One region of the Streptomyces pimonensis genome, then DNA from elsewhere that is predicted to be linked to it. Evidence: riboswitches for the same ligand, from Rfam matches in the RefSeq annotation. Region 1 holds a riboswitch; the other holds the start of a gene.

The links. Region 1 has a riboswitch for thiamine pyrophosphate ahead of thiO (glycine oxidase ThiO). Riboswitches for the same ligand answer to the same signal wherever they lie in the genome.
Region 2: another riboswitch for thiamine pyrophosphate. It lies ahead of KYY02_RS23045 (thiamine ABC transporter substrate-binding protein); the one in region 1 lies ahead of thiO (glycine oxidase ThiO).

What each region holds. Positions count from the first base shown of each region.
Region 1 is NZ_JAHWZY010000005.1:105,392-113,175, reverse strand. It holds gene metF (methylenetetrahydrofolate reductase [NAD(P)H]) at 1-366, opposite strand, end outside; gene thiE (thiamine phosphate synthase) at 474-1,139, opposite strand; gene KYY02_RS07240 (Rv2175c family DNA-binding protein) at 1,284-1,649, opposite strand; gene KYY02_RS07235 (NAD(P)/FAD-dependent oxidoreductase) at 1,723-2,964, opposite strand; gene KYY02_RS07230 (avidin-fold protein) at 2,997-3,389, opposite strand; TPP riboswitch at 3,441-3,552, shown strand; gene thiO (glycine oxidase ThiO) at 3,550-4,716, shown strand; gene thiS (sulfur carrier protein ThiS) at 4,713-4,913, shown strand; gene KYY02_RS07215 (thiazole synthase) at 4,916-5,710, shown strand; gene pknB (Stk1 family PASTA domain-containing Ser/Thr kinase) at 5,894-7,784, shown strand, end outside.
Region 2 is NZ_JAHWZY010000025.1:46,121-53,904, reverse strand. It holds gene KYY02_RS23060 (maleylpyruvate isomerase family mycothiol-dependent enzyme) at 1-719, opposite strand, end outside; gene KYY02_RS23055 (ABC transporter ATP-binding protein) at 744-1,763, opposite strand; gene KYY02_RS23050 (ABC transporter permease) at 1,764-3,365, opposite strand; gene KYY02_RS23045 (thiamine ABC transporter substrate-binding protein) at 3,413-4,492, opposite strand; TPP riboswitch at 4,573-4,678, opposite strand; gene rlmN (dual-specificity RNA methyltransferase RlmN) at 4,703-5,809, opposite strand; gene KYY02_RS23035 (phosphatidate cytidylyltransferase) at 6,113-7,237, opposite strand; gene frr (ribosome recycling factor) at 7,237-7,784, opposite strand, start outside.

The sequences.
Region 1 (7,784 bases):
GTCGCCGCGCACGGCGAGCATGTTGCGGATCCCGGCGTCGGCGTACTGGCCGATGATGTTGCGCAGCTCGGCGACGGAGTGGTCGACCGCGGTGAGGTGGGCGACCGGGGTGAGGGTGGTGTCGGCGACGATCTGCTGGGTCTCCTTGACCGTGCCGGCGCGTGTGGAGCCGCCCGCGCCGTAGGTGACGGAGACGAAGTCCGGCGCGACCGCCTCGACCCTGCGCAGCGCGCTCCACAGGTTCCGCTCGCCCTTGGGGGTCTTCGGTGCCGAGAACTCGAACGAGAACGTCGTCTTGCCGGTGGCGAGCATGTCACGCACGGTACGCGCGCGGTCAGTCCTGGTGGATGCGGTTCCGAGGGCCATACCGGCAGGTTAGCCAGGGGAGGGCGGTCTCCCAACCGGATGGGTGATATTCGCCTGAAATGCCGACTTGCTGTCCACGCCTTGGACAAACCTGGGACGGGCGGGGGTCATCCGGCGTCCGGGAGCGCCGCCTGCCGCAGCCGCTCCGCGAACCCGGCCGCCGCCGCGCCCGGGTCGTCCGCCTCGGTGACGGCCCGTACGACGACGACCCGGCGGGCGCCGGCGTCCAGCACCTCGTCGAGGTTGCCGAGGTCGATGCCGCCGATGGCGAACCAGGGACGGTCGGTGCCGAGGGCGGCCGTGCGGCGGACCAGGCCGAGGCCGGGGGCGTGGCGGCCGGGCTTGGTGGGGGTGGGCCAGCAGGGGCCGGTGCAGAAGTAGTCCACGCCGGGCTGGACGGCCGCCGCGGCGGCCTCGGACTCGGTGTGGGTGGAGCGGCCGATCAGGATGTCGTCGCCGAGGATGGCGCGGGCGGCGGGGACGGGGAGGTCGCCCTGGCCGAGGTGGAGGACATCGGCGCCGGCGGCGTGGGCGACGTCCGCGCGGTCGTTGACCGCGAGCAGCTTGCCGTGCCGGGCGCAGGCGTCGGCGAGGACCGCCAGGTGCTCCAGCTCCTCGCCGGCCTCCATGCCCTTGTCCCGCAGCTGCACGATGTCGACCCCGCCGGCCAGGACCGCGTCCAGGAACTCCGGGAGATCGCCCTGCCGCGTGCGGGCGTCGGTGCACAGATAGAGCCGGGCGCCGGCGAGCCGGGCGCGAGCGGTGGCGGTCATGCGAGGGGCCCCCCGGGGGTGTCGGCGGCATGCGGACCCGGCGGGTCCGCCACGGGGGACCCTATGCCGCCGGCACGGGCGCCCCCGGGCCGGGGCCTGCGCCCCGGCCTGTGGTGTTCGGATGGGTGGATGGTCGGGTCCGGGTCAGACCGCGAGTGCCTGGGCCCGGCGCTTCACCTCCGTGCCGCGGTTCTCGCTGAGTGCCTGCGCGGGCGTGCCCGGCAGGGTGGGGTCGGAGGTGAAGAGCCATTCCAGCATCTCTTCGACCGTGAAGCCGTCGTCCCGCAGGAGCGTCAGGGTCCCGGTCAGCCCCTTGACGATCTTGTCCCCGTCGATGAAGGCGGCGGGCACGTGCAGCGCGCGGTTCTCACCCCGGCGCACGGCGATGAGCTGGCCCTCCTTGACCAGCTGCCGGACGCGCGTCACCTCGACACCGAGCATCTCGGCGATGTCGGGGAGGGTGAGCCAGGCGGGGACGAGAGCATCGATCTTTGCGTCAATCTCGGTCACGGGACAAGCGTGCCATCTGCCACCGACAGTCGGAAGTCAGCCCCGCCCGGGCGGACGCGCCGGACCGGGAGCGTCACGCCGTCGCCGACTTCAGGGGCCGCGCCGGGTCCGCCAGCAGCTCCGCGTCCATCGCCGTGCCCGCCTCGATCAGCCTGCGGCCCTGCGCCAGGTCCCGGGGCCGCCCCACCGCGAGCAGCGCGACCGGGCGGGACCCCCGCAGCCAGCAGACGCTCCACGCCGCCTCGGCGGGGTCCCCGCGCCACACCGTCCGGTCGGCGTCCGCGTGGTGCCCCGCGTACTGCACGAAGCGCCCGAACTGCTCGGACCAGAAGTACGGCACCGGGTCGTAGACCGCCGGCGTCCGGCCGGTGGAGGCGCCGAGGATGTTCTCGGCGACCGTGCGCGGCCCCTGGAGGGCGTTGTCCCAGTGGTGGACCAGCAGACGCTCGCCGTAGCGCCCGGACGGGAAGGACGCGCAGTCGCCGACCGCGTACACGTCCGGCAGGGAGGTCGCCAGATGACGGTCGGCGACGACCTCCCCGTGCGCCCCGAGCTCGATCCCGGAGCCCGCCAGCCAGGCGGTGGCGGGCCGGGCCCCGATGCCGACGACCACGGCGCCCGCGGGCAGCCGCGTACCGTCGTCCAGGACCACGGTGCCGGGCTCGACGCGCGCCACGCGCGCGTGCGTGCGCAGCGTGACGCCGGCCTGCGCGTACCAGGCGGCCATCGGAGCGGCCACCTCGGCGGGCAGCACCCCGGTGAGCGGCCGCTCCTCGGCCTCCACCACGGTGACCGCGCAGCCCGCCTCGCGGGCCGCCGTGGCGAACTCCGCGCCGATCCAGCCGGCGCCGACCACCACGATGTCGTGCTGCCGCGCGAGCACCGGCCGCAGCCGCGCGGCGTCGTCCAGCGTGCGCAGCAGGTGGACGCCGGGGACGCCCTCCGCGCCCGGCAGCCGGACCGGTCCCGCACCGGTGGCGACCACCAGGACGTCGTACGGGACGGGCCCGGTCTCCGTGTCCAGCTCGTGGTCGCCGGGGCGCAGGCCGAGCACCTCGCAGCCGAGCCGCAGTTCGACGCCGGCGTCCTCGAAGTCGACGTCGAAGGCGGAGCCCTCGGCCTTGCCCAGCAGCACCGCCTTGGACAACGGCGGCCTGTCGTACGGCTGGTGGGGTTCCGCACCGATCAGGGTCACGGCGCCGGTGAAACCCTGCTCCCGCAGGGCGAGGGCGGTCTGCACGCCGGCCATGCCCGCGCCCGCCACCACCACCCGCCGCGGCTGCGGCCGTCCCGGTTCCTGTGTCTGCTCGCTCACCCGATCACCTTAGACACCCGGCGCGGCATCGATCAGCCGAGCTGCTCCACCACACTCGTCCCGCTGCCCGGCTGCGACTCCCACGCCCAGTTCTCCTCCAGCCGTATCCGTCCGTCGGACAGCTCCACGACCGTCGAGACGCAGTGCCCCGAGGAGGTGGTGCCGTCCTGTCTCAGCTGCACGTACCGGAAGTCCAGCCGGTCCCCCGCGCGGGTGCCCACCAGGTACCCGCGCACGACGTCGCCGCCCTCGTACTCGGCCCAGATCTCGTCGCCCCGCTCGTGGTAGACGAAGCGGGTGCGGGTGCCGACCTGGCCGGGGGCCTGGTCGGCCACGGGGGCGAGGACGAGTCCGTCGAGCGATCCACGGGGCGGGGCGGAGTCCCTCGGCCGAGGACGGCGGCGGGTGACGGGCGGGCGGGCCACGGTGGGGCTCCCTTACGAGTGCGATGCGCCGGAGGTTAGGGTGGCCAACGTACAAGCACTCGCGGGAGCCCGGACGCACCGGGCTGAGAGGGAGGCTGGCGGCCTCCGACCGTACGAACCTGATCCGGGTCATGCCGGCGAAGGGAGGGGCTGGACGCCCATGTCGCCCACGCGCACCTCGGACGTCCTCGTCGTCGGGGGCGGGATCATCGGACTGGTGACGGCCTGGCGGGCCGCGCAGCGCGGTCTCGGCACGGTCGTGGTGGACCCGGAGCCGGGCGGCGGCGCCGCGCGGGTGGCCGCCGGGATGCTGGCCGCCGTCACGGAACTGCACTACGGCGAGGAGACCCTGCTCGGTCTGAACCTCGCCTCCGCGCGACGCTATCCCGACTTCGCGGCCGAGCTGACCGAGCTGACCGGCCACGACCTCGGCTACCGCGCGTGCGGCACGCTCGCCGTGGCGCTGGACGCCGACGACCGTGTCCACCTGCGGGAACTGCACGCCCTGCAGCAGCGGTCGGGACTGGACTCGCAGTGGCTGTCCGGGCGGGACTGCCGGCGCCTGGAGCCGATGCTCGCGCCGGGCGTGCGCGGCGGCCTGCGGGTGGACGGCGACCACCAGATCGACCCGCGGCGGCTGGCGGCCGCGCTGGTCACCGCCTGTGAGCGCGTGGGCGTGACCGTCCACCGAGCACGGGCCGAGCGGCTCGTCGTCGCGGGAGGCCGCGCGACGGGCGTCGTCACGGCCGACGGCGCCGGACTCGGCGCCGGACAGGTGGTGCTCGCCGCGGGCAGCCTCAGCGGGCGGCTCGCGGGCGTCCCGGCGGACGTGCTGCCTCCCGTGCGTCCCGTGAAGGGGCAGGTGGTACGGCTGACGATGCCCGCGCGGCACGGCCCCTTCCTGAGCCGGACCGTGCGGGCCGTGGTGCGCGGCAGCCACGTCTACCTGGTGCCGCGCGGGAACGGCGAACTGGTGATCGGGGCGACCAGCGAGGAGATGGGCTGGGACACCGCCGTGACCGCGGGCGGCGTGTACGAGCTGCTGCGCGACGCCCACGAGCTGGTCCCCGGCATCACCGAGCTGCCGCTGACCGAGACCCTGGCCGGACTGCGCCCCGGCTCCCCCGACAACGCGCCGCTGCTCGGCCCGACGGAGCTCGAGGGGCTGCTGCTCGCCACCGGCCACTACCGCAACGGTGTCCTGCTGACGCCGGTCACCGGCGACGCCATGGCGGAGGTCCTGACCACCGGCGCCCTGCCGGAGGTGGCCCGCCCCTTCACCCCGCGGCGCTTCGGCGCCGCCGTCCGCACGGAGCAGCCCGCATGAACATCTCGGTCAACGGGGAGCGCCGGGAGTTCGCGCCCGGCACGGCTCTCGACCTCGTCGTGAAGTCGCTCACCGAGGCGCCCTCGGGGGTGGCCGCCGCCCTCAACGAAACCGTCGTCCCGCGCGCGCAGTGGCCCGCCACGCCCCTCGGCGAGGGTGACCGCGTGGAAGTCCTGACCGCCGTCCAGGGAGGCTGACCATGGCCGACGATCCGTTCCTCCTCGGCGGCACGTCCTTCACGTCCCGCCTGATCATGGGCACCGGCGGGGCGCCGAGCCTCGATGTGCTGGAGCGGGCGCTGGCGGCGTCCGGGACGGAACTGACGACCGTCGCGATGCGGCGGGTGGACCCCTCGGTGCACGGGTCCGTGCTGTCGGTGCTGGAGAAGCTGGGCATCCGGGTGCTGCCGAACACGGCGGGGTGCTTCACCGCCGGTGAGGCCGTGCTCACCGCACGCCTCGCGCGGGAGGCGCTCGGCACGGACCTGGTCAAGCTGGAGGTCATCGCCGACGAGCGGACGCTGCTTCCGGACCCGATCGAGCTGCTGGACGCGGCGGAGACGCTGGTCGACGACGGGTTCACGGTGCTTCCGTACACGAACGACGATCCGGTGCTGGCGCGGAAGCTGGAGGAGGCCGGATGCGCGGCGATCATGCCGCTGGGTTCGCCGATCGGGTCGGGGCTGGGGATCCGCAATCCGCACAACTTCGAGTTGATCGTGGAGCGGGCCGGTGTGCCGGTGATCCTGGACGCCGGGGCGGGGACCGCGTCGGACGTGGCGCTGGCGATGGAGCTGGGGTGTGCGGGGGTGATGCTGGCGTCGGCGGTCACCCGGGCGCAGGAGCCGGTGCTGATGGCTTCCGCGATGCGGTGTGCGGTGGAGGCGGGGCGGCTGGCCCGGCTGGCGGGGCGGATCCCCCGGCGGTGGTTCGCCGAGGCGTCGTCCCCCACCGAGGGCATGGCCGTGCTGGATCCTGAGCGGCCTGCCTTCTAGGCGCTGCTCGCCGGAGCCGGGCGGGGGGGCGGGTTCGCCCGCCGGCGCTCGCAGGGTGCCGCCGCGTCCGCCCGCGCCCGTCCTGCGGCACGGGTGGGCGCTCACGTGATGCGCACGTCACAGCTCCGCTGCAACGGACGGTGAGCGGGACGGGGTGCCGGCGGGGGCTCGTAGACTCGGGGCGTGGACACGACCCTTCAGGACCCTCTGGTCGGGCAGGTGCTCGACGGCCGGTATCACGTCGAGGCGCGGATCGCGGTCGGCGGGATGGCCACGGTCTACCGGGCCGTGGACACCCGTCTGGACCGCGTCCTCGCGCTCAAGGTGATGCACCCCTCCCTCGCGGCCGACGGCTCGTTCGTCGAGCGGTTCATCCGCGAGGCGAAGTCGGTCGCCCGGCTGGCCCACCCGAACGTGGTGCAGGTCTTCGACCAGGGCACCGACGGGACGTACGTCTATCTGGCGATGGAGTACGTCGCCGGCTGCACCCTGCGCGACGTGCTGCGCGAGCGCGGGGCGCTCCAGCCGCGCGCCGCGCTGGACATCCTGGAGCCGGTGCTGGCCGCGCTCGGCGCCGCGCACCGGGCCGGGTTCGTGCACCGCGACATGAAGCCCGAGAACGTGCTGATGGGGGACGACGGCCGGGTCAAGGTCGCCGACTTCGGGCTGGTCCGCGCCGTGGACTCGGTGACGAACACCACGGGCACCGTGCTGGGCACGGTCTCGTACCTGGCCCCGGAGCAGATCGAGGACGGCACCGCCGGCCCCCGTGTGGACGTCTACGCCTGCGGCATCCTGCTGTACGAGATGCTGACCGGCGAGAAGCCGTACGACGGCGACTCCCCCGCGATCGTGCTCTACAAGCACCTGCACGACGAGGTGCCCGCCCCCTCGGCCGCCGTGCCCGGCATGGCGTACGAGCTGGACGAGCTGGTCGCGTCGGCGACCGCGCGCAACCCCGAGGTCCGTCCGCACGACGCGGTGGAGCTGCTCGCGCAGGTCCGCGCGGGGCGCGGCCGGCTCACCGACGGGCAGCTCGACGCGGTGCCGCCGCAGGCGCTGGCGTCGGAGCACGACAACGCCGAGGACCGTACGAGCGTCATCCCTCGCTCGCTGACCGTCCCCCGCCCGCTGCCCGTCGACGAGGACGCGGCCGCGGGCCTCACGCACCGCACCAGCCGGTTCCGGTCCCCGCCGCCGCTGCCGCCCCGGCGCCGGACGGCGCTGCGGCGCGGGCCGATGGCGATCGTCGTGGCCGTGCTGCTGCTCCTCGGGGCCGGCACGGGCATCTGGTACATCAACTCCGGCCAGTTCACCAAGGTCCCGCCGCTGCTGGGGAAGACCGAGCAGGAGGCCCGGGAGCGGCTGGCGGACGCCGGGCTGGACACCGGTCAGGTGGCGGAGGCGTACAGCGACACCGTGGAGCGGGGCACGGTGATCAGCACCGACCCGGAGACGGGCGCCCGCATCCGCGGCGACGACTCGGTGTCGCTGACCCTCTCCAAGGGGCCGCAGACCGTGCGGGTGCCCGACCTCGACGGCTACCCGCTGGACAAGGCGCGGGACGTGCTCGGGGACGACGGCCTGGAGCCGGGCATGGTGACCCGGGAGTTCAGCGGGACCGTGGCCCGGGGTTCGGTGATCTCCACGGAACCGGGCAAGGGCACCGAGGTCCGTGCGGGCTCCGCCGTGGCGCTGACCGTGAGCAAGGGCAGCCCGGTGGACGTGCCGGACGTGACCGGTGACGACGCGCAGGACGCCCGCGCGGAGCTGGAGGAGGCCGGTCTCAAGGTGGAGATCGCCGCCGAGCGGGTCCACTCCGGGCACGACGCCGGCCGGGTGGCCCGGCAGACCCCGGGCGCGGGACGGCAGGCCGCCGAGGGCGACACCGTGACGCTGACCCTGTCCAAGGGGCCGGAGATGGTCGAGGTGCCGGACGTGATCGGCGACAGCGTGGACGAGGCCAAGGAGAAGCTGAAGGACGCCGGGTTCGACGTGGACGAGGACCGCGGACTGCTCGGACTGTTCGGCGACACCGTCAAGGACCAGTCCGTGGACGGCGGGGAGACCGCGC
Region 2 (7,784 bases), on a different contig from region 1:
GGCAGCCGCCGGTAGAAGGCCAGAAGCACTGAGGTGAGCGGACCGCGCAGGGCGACCGTGGCCTTCTCGTGGCCGCGACGCCAGGAGAAACCGTCCTCGGCGAGTTCGATCAGCCACTCCGCGTCGGTCCCCGCCTCCGCGTCGGTGGCGTGCAGATGGATGGTGCGCCGGGGCCCGCGCAGTTCGTGCACCGTGTCCTCCGGCAGCGTCTGCTGCGCCCACTCCACGATCTCCAACCACTCGTCGATCGCGTCGGCGGCGGCGTCGGGTGCGACCTCGAAGGGCAGTCCGGCGGCAAGGGCCGCGTCCGCGCGGTGCACGATCAGTTCGTGCGTCATGCGGCGGGCCCAGAATCCGGCGTCGCAGACGCCCGCCCAGCTCCATACCCTCGCGTCCGGCCCGGCGTCCCGCAGCGCGCCGACGGTCAGCTCGCCGCACTCCGCCAGCCACGCGTCCAGCGCGCCGGGATCGCCCCGCACCTCGGGCCCGCCGAATCCCGGCACCCGCTCCTCGGGAACCTGCTCCTCCGCCCCGGTGCGCACCATCAGCGCGGCCCAGCGCAGGGCGCCGCCGACATGCCGTACGAGCTGCTCCAGGGACCAGTCGGGGGTGGTGGGCACCGTGCCGGACAGGTCGGCGCCGGATGTGACGACGGTCCGCAACTGCTTCGTCTGTCGGGCGATCTCCCGGCAGTAGTGGTCGTGCGCGAGTCGAGTCATGTCGCACACCCTAGGAAGCCGCGCTCATCCCAGCACCACGATTTCCGTCGCGTCGAACTCCACCCCGACCTCGTCCCCGACCTCCGGCGCAGCCCTGAGCGCGCAGGCCGCCTCCAGGCAGGGGGCGTCCTCCGGCTGGAGGCGGACGGCGACGTGCGTGCCGCGGAAGGTGCGCGCGGCCACCGTGCAGCGCAGCCCCTCGTCGGCCGGAACCAGCCGGACGCCGGCGGGCCGGACGAGGAGCGTGCGGGCGCCCCGTGGGGCGCCGTCCGGCACGGGCGCCTCACCCCAGGGGGTCACGGCGACGCCGTCCGCGACCGTCGCCTCGACGACGTTCTCGAAGCCGAGGAAGCGGGCCACGAAGGCGTCGGCCGGACGCTGCCACACCTCCAGTGGCGTCCCCGACTGGGCGATCCGCCCGTCCCGCATCACCACGACCCGGTCGGCCAGTGCGAACGCCTCGCCCTGGTCGTGGGTCACGGCGAGCACGGTGGTGCCCAGCCGGCCGAACAGTTCCCGCAGTTCGACGACCAGCCGTTCCCTCAACGACCGGTCGAGCTGCCCGAGCGGCTCGTCGAGCATCAGCAGCCGGGGACTCGGCGCGAGGGCGCGGGCCAGCGCGACACGCTGCTGCTCCCCGCCGGACAGCGCGGCGACGGCGCGTCCGGCCGCCCCCGGCAGACCCACGAGGTTCAGCAACTCCCGTACCCGGTCCGACTGTTCGGTGCGCGACGCACCGTGCATCCGCAGCCCGAAGGCCACGTTGCCGCCCACGTCCCGCTGCGGGAAGAGCTGGTGGTCCTGGAACATCAGCCCGACCCCGCGCTTGTGCGCGGGCACCCCCGCCTGGTCATGTCCGTCGAGCCGGATCCGCCCGGAGTCGAGGGGCTGCAGTCCGGCCACCGCCCGCAGCAGCGTCGACTTGCCGCTGCCGCTGGGACCGAGCACACAGACGATCTCGTGCTCGGCGACCCCCAGGTCGACGGCGTCCAGCACCGCCCGCCCGCCCAGGCGTACGGTCGCGCCCTGAAGGCTCAGCAGCATCTAGAACTCCCCGGTCCGTTCGGTCCGCAGCCGCTCCAGCAGCAGCAGCGCCACCGCGCACACGATCATCAGAATCGTCGACAGGGCCATCGCCTGGCCGTAGTTGAGGGCTCCGGGCCGCCCCAGCAGCCGTGCCACGGCGACCGGCAGGGTGGGGTTCTCGGGCCGCGCGATGAACACCGTCGCCCCGAACTCCCCGAGCGACACCGCGAAGGCGAACCCGGCCGCGATCAGCAGCGCCCGCCGCACCATCGGCAGGTCCACCTCCCGCCACGCCCGCCACGGCGACGCCCCGAGCACCGCCGCCGCCTCCCGCAGCCGTACGTCCACGGCCCGCAGCACCGGCAGCATGGTCCGTACGACGAAGGGGACGCCGACCAGCGCCTGGGCGAGCGGGACCAGGATCCAGGAGGCGCGCAGGTCCAGCGGCGGCTCGTCGAGGGCGATCAGGAAACCGAAGCCGACGGTCACGGCGGACACCCCGAGCGGCAGCATCAGCAGCGCGTCGAAGCCGCGCACCAGCCGTCCCGCGTCCCGCCGGGTCAGCGCGACGGCGGCGAGGGAGCCGACCAGCACGGCGATGGCGGTGGCGGCGACCGCGTACTCCAGCGAGTTGCCGACCGCCTCGATCGGCGCCACCAGGAACACTCCCCCGTCGTCCTCGGTCAGCGCCCGGTAGTAGCCCAGGCCGGCGGCCCCGAAGGAGCGCTGCACCAGGACCGCGAGAGGCAGCAGGACCAGCACGGCGACGGTGCCGACGACTGCGCCCAGCAGCGCCCACTGCCCGGCGCCGCGCGGCCGGCGTGCGGTCACCGAGGCGTCCACCAGCCGCAACGCGGTCTCCCGGCGCCGTACGGTCCAGGCGTGCAGGGCGAGGATCGCACCCACGGCGACGAACTGGATCATCGTCAGGACGGCGGCCGTGGACAGGTCGAAGATCTCGGAGGTCTGCCGGTAGATCTCCACTTCGAGGGTGGAGAAGGTCGGACCGCCGAGGATCTGGACCACGCCGAAGGAGGTGAAGGTGAACAGGAAGACCATCAGCGCGGCGGCGGCCACGGCGGGCGCGAGCGCGGGCAGGGTGACGGTGCGCCAGGCCGCGAACCGCGAGGCGCCGAGCATCCGCGCGGCCTCCTCCTGCCGCGGGTCGAGCTGGGACCACAGCCCGCCCACGGTGCGCACGACGACCGCGTAGTTGAAGAAGACGTGCGCGAGCAGGATCGCCCACACCGTGGTGTCCAGCCGTACGCCCCCCAGTTCGTCGAGCAGCCCGCCGCGTCCGACGAGCGCCATGAACGCCGTGCCGACGACGACCGTCGGCAGCACGAACGGCACGGTGACCACGGCCCGCAGCACCTGTTTGCCGGGGAAGTCGAAACGGGCGAGGACATACGCGCCGGGCAGGGCGACCAGCAGGGTCAGGACGGTGGAGACGAGGGCCTGCCAGGTGGTGAACCACAGGACCTGACGGACGCCGGACTGCGCCAGTACGTCCCCGATCCGCCCGAGCTGCCAGGTCCCGCCGGTCTTCAGCCCGCGCGCGAGGATCGCGGTGACGGGGTAGGCGAAGAAGACGGCGAAGAACGCGACGGGCACGGCCATCAGACCGAGCCGTGCCGCGCTCCCGCGCCATCCCGCCGCGGTGCGCGTCACCTCAGTACGAGCGAGGTCCACGACTTGACCCACTGGTCACGGTTGGCGGCGATCTTCTCCGCATCCATGGTCTGCGGGTCCTTCGCCTGCGGCCCGAACTTCGCGAACTCCTCGGGCACCTGGGCGGCCTCCCGCACCGGGTAGACGAACATGTTGAGCGGCATGTCGTCCTGGAACGTCTTGCTGATCAGGAAGTCGAGCAGCGCCTTGCCGCCCTCGGGGTTCTCCGCGTTGCTCAGCAGCCCCGCGTACTCGACCTGGCGGAAGCAGGTGCCCTCGGCGACTCCCGTGGGGGCGGTGTCCGGCTTCGGGTCGGCGTAGACGACCTCGGCGGGCGGCGAGGAGGCGTACGACACCACCAGCGGCCGGTCGGCCTTGGCCTGTTTGCCGCCGGCCGAGCCGGAGAACTCCTCGTTGTAGGCCTGATCCCAGCCGTCGACCACCTTCACGCCGTTGGCCTTGAGCTTCTTCCAGTAGTCCGGCCAGCCCTCGTCCCCGTACGCGGCGGCCGTCCCGAGCAGGAAGCCGAGGCCGGGTGAGGAGGTGGAGGCGTTCTCGACGACGAGGAGGTCCTTGTACTCGGGCTTGATCAGGTCGTCGAAGGTCTTCGGCGGGGCCAGGTCGTGCTCGGCGAACCACGCCTTGTCGTAGTTGACGCAGACGTCGCCGCTGTCGACCGGGGTGACCCGGTGCTTGTCCTCGTCGACCCGGTACTCGGGCAGGATCGAATCCGCGCCCCTCGCCTCGTACGGCTGGAACAGCCCGTTGTCGAGGGCGCGGGACAGCAGGGTGTTGTCGACGCCGAAGAAGACGTCGCCCTGGGGGTTGTCCTTGGTCAGAATGGCCTTGTTCACGGCCTGCCCGGCGTCGCCGTCCTCAAGGACCTTCAGCCGGTGGCCGGACTGCTTCTCGAACGCGGCGACGACGTCCTTCGACACCGCCCACGAATTGTGGCTGACGAGGGTCACGGTCCTGGACCCGCTGCCTTCGGCGTCGTCGCCGGACGACCCGCACGCGGACAGCGTGACCAGCCCCAGCCCGACGGCCAGGGCCGCGGCCTTCTTGGTGATACCCACTTGGTTCCTCCTGGAGTGACCAGGAAGAGACGCGGCCCTGCCCGGAACCCCTCTGCGGAGTCCCGGGCAGGGCGCAACAGCTCGAGTGATGACCGATCTCCCTACCCAGAATGACCTGGGCCAGGTTCGGAGGGTCTGCGGCCGGTGCCGCACTCTCAGCGCTGTGGCGCTCCCCTGTCGGAATATGAAGATGTGCTTGCGCGGGTCACATTACCTCTCGCTCGCGGCGAGCTGACCACACGCCCCGTCGATCTCCTGACCACGGGTGTCCCGGATCGTCACCGGCACACCGTGTGCGGCGATCGCCTCCACGAACGCCTTCTCGTCCTCCGGACGGGAGGCGGTCCACTTGGAGCCGGGCGTGGGGTTGAGCGGGATGAGGTTGACGTGCACCGGCCGGCCCTTGAGCATCCGGCCGAGCCGGTCGCCCCGCCAGGCCTGGTCGTTGATGTCCCGGATGAGCGCGTACTCGATGGACAGCCGCCGCCCCGACCTGGCCGCGTACTCGAACCCGGCGTCCAGCACCTCACGCACCTTCCACCGCGTGTTCACGGGGACGAGGGTGTCGCGCAGTTCGTCGTCGGGGGCGTGCAGCGAGATGGCGAGCCGGCACTTGAATCCCTCGTCGGAGAACCGGTGGATCGCCGGCACGAGACCGACGGTCGACACGGTGATCCCACGCTGCGACAGCCCGAGCCCGTCCGGCTCGGGGTCGGTGAGGCGACGGATGGCTCCGACGACCCGGTTGTAGTTGGCGAGCGGCTCACCCATGCCCATGAACACGATGTTGCTCAGCCGCGCCGGACCACCGGGTACCTCTCCGTCCCTCAGCGCCCGCATCCCGTCCACGATCTGGTGCACGATCTCGGCGGTGGACAGGTTCCGGTCGAGGCCGGCCTGCCCGGTCGCGCAGAACGGACAGTTCATGCCGCAGCCCGCCTGGGAACTGATGCACATGGTCACCCGGTCCGGGTAGCGCATCAGCACGGACTCGACGAGCGTGCCGTCGAACAGCTTCCACAGCGTCTTGCGGGTGGTTCCCTGGTCGGTCGACAGGTGCCGTACGACCGTCATCAGCTCCGGAAGCAGCGCGTCCTGCAGTGTGGCGCGGGAACCGGCGGGGATGTCGGTCCACTGCTCCGGTTCGTGCGCGTACCGCGCGAAGTAGTGCTGCGACAGCTGCTTGGCGCGGAACGGCTTCTCACCGGCCGCGGCGACCGCCTCCTTGCGCTCGGCGGGCGTGAGATCGGCGAGGTGCCGCGGCGGCTTCTTGGCTCCGCGCGGCGCGACAAAGGTGAGTTCTCCGGGCTTAGGCATGGCTCTACCAGTGTCGCAGATCCACTCGGGTGACCCGGTCGGGCTCGGCACGGACCGGCGGTCATGACGAGGAGGCCGGAGGCGTAGGTCCTCGTACGGTGCCACGGGCCGCAGTGACGACGCGGCCTGCGGCGGCCCTGCTGGCCGAGGAGCGCCTCGCACACCGGCAGGGCAGGTGTCACCGTGGTACCTGCCGTCGTCCCCCGCCTCGCCTGTGCCACCGAACGGCTTCGCTTCCTGCTGGACGGCGGCGGGCCCCCGTCCGGAGAGGACGGGGGCCCGATCCGGCCACGTGGGTACGGGTCACCCGGACCCGACGAAGAGCACCAGCAGCAACCACACCACCGGTGCCGTGGGCAGCAGGGAGTCCAGGCGGTCCATGATGCCGCCGTGGCCGGGGAGCAGCGTGCCCATGTCCTTGATGCCCAGATCGCGTTTGATCATGGACTCGCCGAGGTCGCCCAGCGTGGCGCTGGCCGCGACCGCGAGCCCCAGGAGCAGGCCCTGCCACCAGAGGCCGTCGTCGATCAGGAACTGCATGCACAGCGCGCCGACGGCCATCGCGAAGACCACCGCGCCCAGCAGGCCCTCACGGGTCTTGCCGGGGCTGATGCGCGGGGCGAGCTTGGTCCTGCCGAAGCGCCAGCCGACGGCGTACGCGCCGGTGTCGCTGACGACCGTCAGCAGCAGGAAGGTCAGGACGCGCCACGGGCCGTCGTCGGCGGTGAGCATCATGGCGACGAAGGTCGCCAGGAACGGCACGTAGAACGCCGCGAAGACGCCCGCCGTGACGTCCTTGAGGTAACCCTCGGGCGGCTCCGCCATACGCCAGACCAGCACCGCCAGCGCGGTGAGCGCCATGGCGACCCACGCGCCCTCGGCCCCCCGGGCGTACCCGGCGACGACCATGGCCGCACCGCCCAGCGCGAGCGGCACCAGGGGCGCCTTGACGTCCTTGCGCTCCTGCAGCCGCGACGTCAGCTCCCACAGGCCCACCACCACGGCGACGGCGACCACACCGACGAAGACCGCCTTGACGACGAACAGCGACGCGACGATCACCACGCCGAGTCCGGCACCGACGCCTATCGCGGCCCCGAGATCCCGCCCCGCGCTCTTCTTCTGCGGTACGGGTGCCGGCTGCGGGACGTCGGGCATGGGCTCCGGATTCTGCGGCACCTCCCCCGGAAGGGGTCGGGCCCGCGTCGGCTCGTCTCGGACCGGGGGGCCGCTCGGCCGAGCGGCCCCCCAGTCCGCGCCCTGGTCTCCGCCGTGTTCGGGTACGCCGGGCACGAAGGGCATGGGACGCGTGTGCTGCGCGTTGTGCGCATCGTACGCGGGACCCGCCGGAGCGGCCCCCCAGCCCTGCCCGTGGTCGGACGGCCCCCAGTACCCGGTCTGCGGCGTCCCCCAGGAAGAGTCGTTCATCAGACCTCGAGCAGCTCCGCTTCCTTGTGCTTCAGGAGCTCGTCCACCTGGGCGACGTACTTCGTGGTGGTGTCGTCGAGCTCCTTCTCCGCACGGCGGCCCTCGTCCTCGCCGACCTCGCCGTCCTTGATCAGCTTGTCGATGGCGTCCTTGGCCTTGCGGCGCACGGAGCGGATGGAGACCTTGGCGTCCTCGCCCTTGGTCTTGGCGACCTTGATGTAGTCGCGGCGGCGCTCCTCGGTGAGCTCGGGGAACACCACGCGGATGATGTTGCCGTCGTTGCTCGGGTTGACGCCCAGGTCTGAGTCACGGATCGCCTGCTCGATGTTGCGCAGCGCGCTCTTGTCGAACGGCGTCACCACGGCCATGCGCGGCTCGGGCACGGAGAACGAGGCCAGCTGGTTGATCGGCGTCAGCGCGCCGTAGTAGTCGGCCACGATCTTGTTGAACATCGCCGGGTGCGCACGGCCGGTGCGGATCGCGGCGAAGTCCTCCTTGGCGACCACGACGGCCTTCTCCATCTTCTCCTCGGCCTCGAGGAGGGTCT